DNA from 2 places in the Priestia sp. RMT2NF4 genome. Region 1 is predicted to be linked to the other one. Evidence: predicted binding sites of a transcription regulator. Region 1 holds the regulator's gene; the other holds the start of a gene.
The links. Region 1 encodes Rex, which represses fermentation and respiration genes when NADH is low (regulators of the CRP and FNR family bind a similar motif). Its sites were predicted from a motif close to TTGTGAAATATTTCACAA; they were not measured.

Region 1 (5,410 bases):
AAGCCATTAATTGGTGTTCATCATATTGCAGGACATATTTATGCAAATCAGCTAATCAAAAAACTAGAATTCCCGCTCTTATCGCTAGTTGTATCTGGCGGGCATACGGAGCTTGTATACATGGAAAGTCACGGTCATTTTAAAGTGATCGGTGAAACAAGAGATGATGCAGCAGGAGAAGCCTACGATAAAGTAGCCCGCACGTTAAACCTTCCATATCCAGGCGGACCTCATATTGACCGCCTTGCACATGAAGGAGAGCCATTAATTGATTTGCCGCGTGCTTGGCTAGAAGAAGGATCCTATGATTTTAGTTTCAGTGGATTAAAATCAGCAGTTATTAACACTGTCCACAATGCGAAGCAAAAAGGTGAAGAGATTCTTCCACAAACACTTGCTGCTAGCTTTCAAGCGAGTGTCATTGATGTGTTAGTAACTAAAACGATTAAAGCTGCAAAGGAATATAACGTTAAGCAAGTTTTATTAGCAGGAGGAGTTGCTGCTAATAAAGGGCTTAGAGCAGCGCTAGAAGAGGCATTTGAACCCCTATCAAATATTGAGCTTATTATCCCGCCGCTATCTCTATGTACGGATAATGCCGCAATGATTGGAGCAGCAGCAAGCGTACGATTTGCTCAAGGAAAACGTTCAGATATGTCATTAAATGCAAACCCCGGTTTGGACTTGGAAGAGTAAGTGACGAATGAGATTTATTTCTCATTCGTCTTTTTTTGTGGATAAAAATGATTTATCAACAATATTCAATAAATTTAGAATTGACTGTGGATAATTATGTGGAAAAGTCCGTGCACTCAGTACACGGACCTGTTATCAACAAGTTTTAATTATGAAAATCAGACAGATATCCACTATTTATTCACAGAGTGGATAAAGCTTGCTCTTAAGCGCATGAACAAGTAAATAGGATGAATAGATACGCAAAAATATAGGCTACTCTTCTAGAAGCAGCTGTAATTCTTCCCACTCTTCCATTAATGTGGATAACTGTGAAGAAATTTTTTCATTTTCACCGTTTAATCTTGATACTTCTTCGTGATTTTGATAAATTTCAGGGTCACAAAGAAGTTCTTCATTCGCCGCTTGGGCGGCTTCTAATTTGTTTACTTCAGTTTCAATTTCTTCAATGCGGCGCGTTCGCTGTCTCATCAATTTCTTTTGTTCTTTATCTTGTTTATAGGACTGTTTATCTACTTTTACCGTACGTTCTTCGTTTGCTTTTATATTTTCTAATTCTTTGATTTCCTCTATTTCTGCTTTCTTTTCTACATAATAGTCATAATCTCCAAGAAATTCTTCTACTCCTTCAGGAGATAGCTCTGCTATTTTATTGGCAATACGATTAATAAAATAACGGTCATGTGAAACAAATAATAGAGTCCCTGGGTAATCAATTAACGCATTCTCGAGTACTTGTTTGCTATCTAAATCAAGATGGTTAGTAGGTTCATCCAAAATTAAGAAGTTAGCTTTTTGAAGCATAAGCTTCGCAAGAGCTAAACGTGCTTTTTCACCACCGCTGAGCGTGGAAACGATTTTCAGTACATCATCACCTGAAAACAGAAAATTTCCAAGCGCTGTACGGATTTCTTTTTCAGGTTTGGCTGGGTAGTCATCCCAAAGTTCATTTAAAACGGTTTTATTAGACGTTAAATTGGCTTGCTCTTGGTCGTAATAACCAACCATTACATTTGAGCCAAAGGAAATGGTTCCAGTCTTGAAGCTGAGTTTATCCACAATGCCTTTTAATAAAGTTGATTTCCCCACGCCATTAGGACCAACCAACGCAAGGCTTTCCCCTTTTTTAATGCGAAGGTTTGCCTCTTGGACGACATAGTTGTTTTCATCATATCCGATAGACACATCTTCCAGATTTAAGACTTCATTTCCGCTTTGACGTTCAATTTCAAACGAAAAACTAGCTGATTTTTCGCCTTCGTTAGGTCGATTTATTAACTCCATTCGATCGAGCTGTTTACGTCTGCTTTGCGCACGTTTTGTAGTCGATGCGCGGGCGATGTTTCGCTGAATAAAATCATTCAGCTTTGCGACTTCATCTTGCTGCTTTTCGTACTGACGCAACTCTTTTTCATATCGCTCTGCTTTTTGTACAAGGTATTTAGAGTAGTTGCCCGTGTACTTCACCGTTGTTTTTTGTACGACTTCATACACTTGATTTACGACTTTATCAAGGAAGTAACGATCATGTGAAACGATTAAAATAGCTCCTTCATACCCTTGCAGAAACTGTTCCAGCCATGCTAAAGTTTCAATATCTAAGTGGTTGGTAGGCTCATCCAGAATAAGCAAATCAGGCTTTGTTAAAAGCAGTTTTGCAAGAGCCAGGCGCGTTTTTTGTCCACCGCTTAAGGAGGAAATAGGGGTGCTGTAGTCAAAGTTTGAAAAACGGAAACCGTGAAGAATAGATCGTGTATCCGCTTCATATTGATAGCCGCCTAAATCTTTAAACGTTACTTGAAGCTGATCATACTCTTTGGTTAGTTTTTCGTATTGAACTGAATCATTAAAAATGTCTGGATCACCCATCTTCGTTTCAAGCGTACGTAATTCTTTTTCCATCTTCTTTAATGGAGCAAAGACAGTCATCATTTCTTCCCATATGGAGAGTGTTGACTCAAGAACTGTATCTTGTCCCATATAATCAATGGAAACACCCTTAGGTTTAATAATTTCTCCGCTGTCATAGGAAAGCTGCTCAGCAATAATTTTTAATAAAGTTGATTTACCAGCACCGTTTCGTCCCACTAGGGCAATGCGGTCTTTTGATTGTACTTCTAACTTTATATTCGATAAAATGGGTTCTGCCCCATAGTATTTTGTAATACCGTTCAATTGTAGAATAATCATTTTTTCACCTCTAGTAGTATATCCATAGTGTATTTTAACATATTTTTAACTACAAGTTCTTCCTACAAGCGTTTGTAATTTGTAGAGGGACAAGGACAAATGATGAAGCGAATGTTTTGATTCATGAAATAAAATGATTTTACCTGCACATTTTATACAGGATACTATGTTAAAATAAGAGATAAGTGCATCTCTGAACTTATCTATGATGGATGTAAAAAAAATCCGTCATGACTAACAAACCGATCCTTTGAAGGGCTAATTGCTTCGTTCTACATACCGACTTTAAGGAGTGCTGAATAGACAAAAGCCGTCGAGGTGTGAAGCGGAGTATATATAAAACAAGAGAAAAGAGAGAGAATTGGAAGCGCTACCTCAAAGCGGTTGATGCTTTGTGAAAGGTAATGCAATATTACTTGAAAATGTTAGTAATGACATACATGAACTGAGGGGGTACAACGTGAACACTGAACAATTAAAAATACCACAAGCAACGGCTAAGCGATTGCCGCTTTATTATCGTTTTTTGAAAAATTTGCATGCTTCTGGTAAACAGCGTGTGTCGTCAGCGGAGTTAAGTGAGGCAGTGAAAGTGGATTCTGCTACTATTCGTCGGGACTTTTCTTACTTTGGTGCATTAGGAAAAAAGGGATACGGCTACAATGTGAATTATTTACTTACATTTTTCCGTAAAACGTTAGACCAAGATGAAGTAACGAAAGTAGCACTGATTGGCGTAGGGAATCTAGGAACGGCCTTTTTAAATTATAATTTTATTAAAAATAATAACACCAAAATTGAGTGCGCTTTTGATGTGATAGAAGATAAAGTAGGTACGAAAGTAGGCGACGTGCCGGTCTATCATCTTGACCAATTGGAAGATTATATGAGTGATGACATCTCAGTAGCGATTTTAACCGTTCCTGCCACTGTTGCTCAGCAAATTACTGATCGTTTAGTGAGTTGCGGAATTAAAGGAATTTTAAACTTTACTCCTGCACGCTTAAACGTACCGGATGAGATTCGACTCCATCATATTGATCTTGCTGTAGAATTACAGTCGCTCGTCTACTTTTTGAAAAATTATCCTGTTGAATAAGGCGGACTGTGTTACGATTTCCTTAAGTCTAAATTAATAAGGAGAGTGGGAATATGGGGATTGGAGCAGGCAGTTGGATTATTATTGCGATTGTAGCACTGCTTATTTTTGGGCCGAAACGGTTACCGGAGCTAGGAAGATCAGTGGGCCAAACGCTTAGAGAGTTTAAGCATGCCGCTAGCGGTGCATCAGAAGATCGTGAAAAAGATAAACAGCGTCAAGTAGATGACAAAGAGTAAAAGGGTGATCATAGTATGACCGAACAAGAAATGTCAATATATGATCATATAGGAGAGCTGCGAAAACGCATTTTAATTGTTTTATTTTTCTTTGTGATTGCCACAATTGGCGGCTTTTTTATAGCGGATAAGGTTATTGTCTATTTACAGCATGCTGATGAGGCAAAGAATTTAACGATGAATGCATTTCGGTTAACAGATCCAGTTAAGATTTATATGCAATTTGCTGTTATTATCGGCTGTGTACTTGCAGCTCCTGTTGCACTGTATCAACTTTGGGCATTTATTAGTCCTGGTTTATATGAAAAAGAGCGTAAGGTAACGCTTGGATATATTCCTGTTTCCATTTTTCTCTTTATCGGCGGTGTCTCTTTTTCTTATTTTGTGTTGTTTCCATTTGTCGTTGATTTTATGACGCGCGTTTCTGATGAGCTGAATGTAAACCAAGTGATTGGCATTAATGAATACTTTTCTTTTTTAATGCAGCTCACACTGCCTTTTGGCTTGTTGTTTCAGCTTCCTGTCGTCGTTATGTTTTTGACGCGTTTAGGAATTATAACGCCTATGTTTTTATCTCAAATTCGAAAATATGCCTATTTCGTACTGCTAGTTATTGCCGCACTTATTACACCACCGGAATTGCTCTCGCACATGATGGTGACAGTGCCGCTCTTAATTTTGTATGAAATCAGCATCATTATTTCCCGCATTTCGTATCGCAAAGTGTTAAAGGCAAGGGCAGAGCAAGAAAGAGAAGATGTTAGTATGTAAAAAAAACCACTGAAACAGTGGTTTTTTTATTTGGATGAATCATCTTGATTTTTATATTGCTGCTGCAATTTTTTAATTTTGTAGTGCAAGATAAAGATGCGAACCGCAAACCTGAAATCGAATGCGGCTACGAGTGCAAATAAGATTGTGGGGAAATTCCAGACGGTTTCCTGGGCATTTTGAATTGCCAAGTAGGTGAATAAAATCCCCATAATAATATAAATAAACCCTCGTGTTAAAGGGATATTCTTCATAAAAACATGCCTCCAAAAATGAACTGCATTTGTTCTGCTTGTTTTTGCATTTCTATAATTTTATCTGCAAAAATAGTTTGAGATAAAATAACGATTGTATTCATCAAAACATGAGCAATAATAGGTACAACAATTAGTCTCGTCCTTGCATAAAGGAATGC
Region 2 (5,410 bases), on a different contig from region 1:
TGCTGCTTGATCAGCGCACTAATTTCTTCAGCTTTGATGCTCATGAATTTCACCCCTATCTACGATCTGTGTGCAAGAAGTCCTCGGTGGATCGTTTCTAATTTGCTGCTAATGCTGCCATCATAGATACGATTACCAATGCGAAGCTTCACGCCGCCGATTAGGCTTTTATCTACTACATTTGAAATATTTAACGTATGTTTTCCAACTTTTGAAGCAAATGATTGCGAGATTGCTCGTTTCTCATCTGCGCTTAAAGGTTTGACAGAATAAACAGTTGCGTCTGCCACGCCACGTACTTCGTTCGCTAGGAAACGATACTCTTGCACCATTTGGCTAACAATTTGAATGCGGTGACGCTCTAATAATAGAAGAACCGTATGTTGAACAGTTGGTGAAAGTTCAGCAAATGCCTCACTTACAAACTGTTTTTTTCGCTCAATTGTAATTTTTGGATGAGTTAATACATCCATTAATTCAGGTGTTTTAGCAAACACCTCTTCAACGATTTGTAGCTGTTCTTGCATTTCATCGATCATCTGTTTTTCTGTTGCTAATTGAAAAAGAGCTAGTGCATAGCGCTTGGCTACAGCTGGTTGACTCATCGTACATCCCCTACTTCTTGGATATATTCATGAATTAACTTCTCTTGATCTTGTTCAGAAAGTTCTTTTTCAATAACTTTCGACGCAATTAAAACAGATAATGAAGCAACTTGCTCACGTAACGCAGCAACTGCTTGATCTTTTTGCTGTTCGATTTCTTGTTTTGCTGCAGCTTTTAGACGCTCAGACTCTTCGCGTGCTGCTGCAATGATTTCTTCTTTTTTATCTTCTGCAGACTTTCTAGCGTTTTCCATCATTACTTGCACTTCTTGACGAGATTGCTTTAAGATTTCACGCTGCTCTTCAACAAGCTTCTTCGCTTCCTCATTTTGCTTTTCTGCTTCATCAATCTCACCGGCAATATGCTCTTCACGTTTTTTCATGATTCCCATTACAGGACCAAACGCGAATTTTTGAAGTAACGCAAGTAGGATAAGGAACATCACTAATTGGAAAAGAATATCTCCACCATTAATGCCTGCTGCTCCTAACACAAACATGTTCGACACGGCCATGTTCACTCCCTTCAGAGACTCCACATATATAATTTACTTCTTAAAGACATAAAGTAATGGCGAAGGTTCTTTTGAATGATCTTCGCCACATGTAACACATTATTATTTACCTTGTACCATGAATGCAATAACTACGGCGATAATTGGAAGCGCCTCAACTAAGGCAACCCCAACGAACATCATTGAAGTTAATGTACCACGTGCTTCTGGTTGGCGAGCTGTGCCTTCAATCGTCTTAGAAACGATAAGACCGTTACCAATACCAGCACCTAGTGCCGCTAAACCAATCGCAATTGCAGATGCTATTAAACCCATTTTATAAAGTCCTCCCTTAATATATATGATTTTGTTTAACTAAGTTTTGTTTTGTCCAAATTGGGTATTACTTGAACAAAGCTTTATAAATTAATGGTCGCTACTCACTTTGTGAGATAAATAAACCATCGTTAACATTGTGAAAATGAAGGCCTGAATTGCGCCTACAAAAATACTGAATCCTTGCCATAAAAGCATTGGGATAGCAGCTCCAATTGTACCTAGGAAGCCTGTTGTTGCTAAACCAGCTAGCAAGCTTAACAAAATTTCCCCAGCATAAATATTACCGTAAAGACGAAGGCCAAGCGTTAACGTATTGGCAAACTCCTCGATAATCTTAAGCGGGAATAAAAATGCCATTGGCTTGAAGTAATCTTTCGTGTATGCAGAGAAACCTCGCATTTTAATACCATAATAATGTGATAGTACAACTACCATAACGGCTAACGTCAGCGTAATTGCTGGATCAGCGGTTGGCGATTTCCACCATAAGTTATGGTCAATCACGATGGCGAATGGAAGACCCAACATATTTGACACAAAAATGTACATAAGTAAAGTTACACCTAGCGTCAAAAAGCGGCCACCTGTTTTCCAATCCATATTGCTATTAACGAGTCCTTTAACAAAATCTAAGACCCATTCAATAAAGTTTTGTGCACCGCTTGGCTTCATAGCAAGAGTACGAGTACATAAAACTGCAATTAAGAATACAATAACAGAAGCTACGGTAACCATAAGCAAGTTACTTTGACTAAAAGTAAGGCCTAGAAACTCTATAGTTGGTGATTCATGACCCAACTGTGTTCACCTCTCTTTCTATCTTCTACGCATATTTTGAACAACTAAATCTATGATAATGACAACATAATACGTCATTAATCCCACAACTACACTAATAATATGAAAGGTTTTTGGATAAGAGATGGTAATCACAACTGCGAGAGCAGCTGTTGCAAATCTTACAACAGTCCCAATTGAACGGGGCTTTTTCCCCTCATCCAACGCCTGTCCAAACTGCTCAAACTTTCTTACTAAGTTCCACAAATTATACAAACTCAGGGCGGTTCCTAAAATTAAACCTGCAAAAACAGCCTTATAACTTGTAAATCCCCAGCCGAGAACGTATAATGCTAACAAATACAATATGTATGAACGAAGTCTTGGAAAAACGTGCTGCAAATCCTGCATGAATTATTAATCTCCTGAAAAAAAATGGTGGACTGTCCGCAGCATCATAAAAACACCTGCTGCTAGCCCTGAAAGAAGGCCTAAAATCAAAAATAGTGGTTCGGTGTCAAGCCATTGATCAGCCCATCTTCCAGAGAATAAGCCAATTAAGACTGAACCTGCTAACTGTGATAGAATGATTGACACTAATGCCATCGCTTGCAAAGGATGACGGTTGCGATCTTTCATAAGCTCATACCCCTTTTGCAAAATTTTCTTTTTTCCGAATTCTCTATCGTTTTCATAGCTCAATATATGATAGAAAGGCAAAAAAAATTGCTAAAAAAGGTAAAAACAGCTAATAAAATACGCAGAAATATCAACGGTTTTCACAGGTTGAAAACCTTATCATTTATATTCCCTGTAAGCATACAATAGCGTATATTTAATGTCAATGTGTTTAAGCTAAAAACTTCACAATCTCTTCTTATTGTTCACATTTCTGCCACACATAAAACCTCTTCAAATGAAAACATTTAAAGAGGTTCATTCAATCGTTATTGTACTGTGTACAACCTGCTCTTGTCTATGCTTTTTCACAAATGCAAATATTTGGTACACTCCTGGTACAAGCGATTCATCAATCGTTATTTTTCGTTTTCTCATGCCTCTTTCTACATCCACGTCAACATCTAAATACGATACAAACTGTAAAGACTGCTTATCAAAAAGAGCGACGCCTAACTGATCTGCTCCTTCAGGCAAAAACAGTTCATAGCTATACGTATTTTTCTCTTTTTCCGCTGCTACTTGCAATCCCATGACACGAGGATAATCTGGAATGCTAATCATGTACATATAGGGAAGCGAAAATGTTTCACGTGAATCATTTATTTCCAAATATCCGTCATATATACCTTTATTTTTAAAACGGGGCTGCACCGATAAAGTGACAGCTATCTCTTTTGTCTGACGGGGTGGCACCGTGACGGGTAATGGAACATCCCAGTTCACTCCTTCATCCCTTTTTGGAACGTTTAAGCGATACGTTTTTGCTTTATCAGACTGGTTATCAATTTTAAAAGATAAAACTTTCTTTGATGGACGCGTAAAAATACCAAAAGATAAAGAAGATGGATAAAACAAAGATTCTGCTGTGACGGCTTTTGCTATTTGAATTCTTCCCGCTCCTTGTTCATATACGCGATACGTTTGACCGTTTAGCTGCTGCATTACTTTACTGGTGTTCATCAATGAAGCTTTGACTTGTTCAGGAGACCAGTTCGGGTGAGCTTGTAAAATCAGCGCACACGCTCCAGCTACATGGGGCGCAGCCATACTTGTGCCATGCATGCGTTCATATCCTCCAGGAACTGTACTATTAATGAAGTAACCTGGTGCGACGACGTCTGGTTTGATTCCCCAAGTAGTCGTTACAGGCCCTCTTGAACTGAAAGATGTGAGCAAGTCTTGCACCACCTGCTGGCCAGTGCGTAAGTACGGTTGTTGAGACTGAATGTGTTGGCTAATGGTGTCACCGCTTTTTTTACTTACCCATATCACGGGAATATTTACTGACTCTTTTAGTTTACTGACTATGCTTTTTTCTGTCGGGCTATATAAAATAACCGCTTTTGCTCCCGCCTGTTCAGCTTGTTTAATCTTTTTTTGAACTGCATTTCCTTCTGCTTTTAGCAAAATGACGTTACCCGACGCATGCTTTTGCTCTTTGGAATCTTCTGCATTTATTACACGCAGCGTTTGATTAAACGTCCATGGACGAGACCCTTCTACTGGCGCCATCATAATTTTTTCTTTGTTAAATCCAATTGTTAGAAATTGAACTGTTGTCGGAGAAACAGAAGCGCCAACGGAAATAGCTTTTCCCGCTGTACCCGGAGAGCCCACCGTCCATAAACCTGGACCTGAATTGCCGCTAGATGTAACCGTTACAATTCCTTTTTCAACAGCTCGATCTAACGCTAAGCTTGTTGGTAAATCAGGGCCATTCACATCATTTCCTAATGATAAATTAATAATATCTACATCATCTTGAATTGCTTTTTCAATAGCTAGAATAACACTTTCAGACGTTCCAGCTCCTCCAGGCCCAAGAGCTCGGTATGCATAGATTTCCGCTTGGGGTGCTACGCCTTTAATATTCCCATTCGCTGCAATAATACCAGCTACATGAGTACCGTGCAGAGTCGGTTCTCCTTGCTCACGAGTGGTTTCCATCGGCTCATAATCTTCATCTATTACATCGTAACCCCCTCTGTAGGTTTGTTTTAAATCAGGGTGAGAATAATCAACCCCCGTATCGATAACGCCTACTTTGATCCCTTTTCCTGTTAAGCGCTGATTGTGAGTATCAAACAAGCCTCTTACCTGTTCTGAGCCAATGAACGTTACGCTATTTTCTTCTGTAACCTGATAGTTTTTAATAGAATGTGAACTAATAATAGATGGATTCTGAGATAGTTTTTCCAAATCCGAGATGGAGCCGTTTAATGAAAGTCCTGTAAACACCGTGTGAAATTCGCTCTTAATCTTTATATTAGGATAATTTTTTTGTAGCTGACTTTTAAATTTCGTGAATTTTTCTTTTTTAATCATCACAATGATTGATTTTTCCTGATGATTCATTTCTTGTTTTATAGAAGGAAATGTCGGATTGAGCGACATTTGCCCTCCCCCACTCCCCAATATAAAGCTAATCATTAACCATTTAATCCACATAAAAAAACACCTCTCACACTATCGTGTCTCAAAGAGACGCTTTTCATGTGAAAGGTGTTTAGAAAT

Region 2: a site for Rex is predicted at 3,068-3,085, ahead of ACMX9J_RS20180 (AtpZ/AtpI family protein). Genes of this name have one in related genera too.

What each region holds. Positions count from the first base shown of each region.
Region 1 covers NZ_JBLQZO010000018.1:11,169-16,578, reverse strand. Annotated here, with positions in the region: gene tsaD (tRNA (adenosine(37)-N6)-threonylcarbamoyltransferase complex transferase subunit TsaD) at 1-696, shown strand, start outside; gene ACMX9J_RS27260 (ABC-F family ATP-binding cassette domain-containing protein) at 952-2,886, opposite strand; gene ACMX9J_RS27255 (redox-sensing transcriptional repressor Rex) at 3,347-3,985, shown strand; gene tatA (twin-arginine translocase TatA/TatE family subunit) at 4,039-4,224, shown strand; gene tatC (twin-arginine translocase subunit TatC) at 4,240-4,995, shown strand; gene ACMX9J_RS27240 (YdiK family protein) at 5,022-5,249, opposite strand; gene ACMX9J_RS27235 (CPBP family intramembrane glutamic endopeptidase) at 5,246-5,410, opposite strand, start outside.
Region 2 covers NZ_JBLQZO010000005.1:150,250-155,659, reverse strand. Annotated here, with positions in the region: gene atpA (F0F1 ATP synthase subunit alpha) at 1-44, opposite strand, end outside; gene ACMX9J_RS20205 (F0F1 ATP synthase subunit delta) at 60-605, opposite strand; gene ACMX9J_RS20200 (F0F1 ATP synthase subunit B) at 602-1,120, opposite strand; gene atpE (F0F1 ATP synthase subunit C) at 1,223-1,435, opposite strand; gene atpB (F0F1 ATP synthase subunit A) at 1,526-2,236, opposite strand; gene ACMX9J_RS20185 (ATP synthase subunit I) at 2,255-2,626, opposite strand; gene ACMX9J_RS20180 (AtpZ/AtpI family protein) at 2,633-2,854, opposite strand; gene ACMX9J_RS20175 (S8 family serine peptidase) at 3,152-5,344, opposite strand.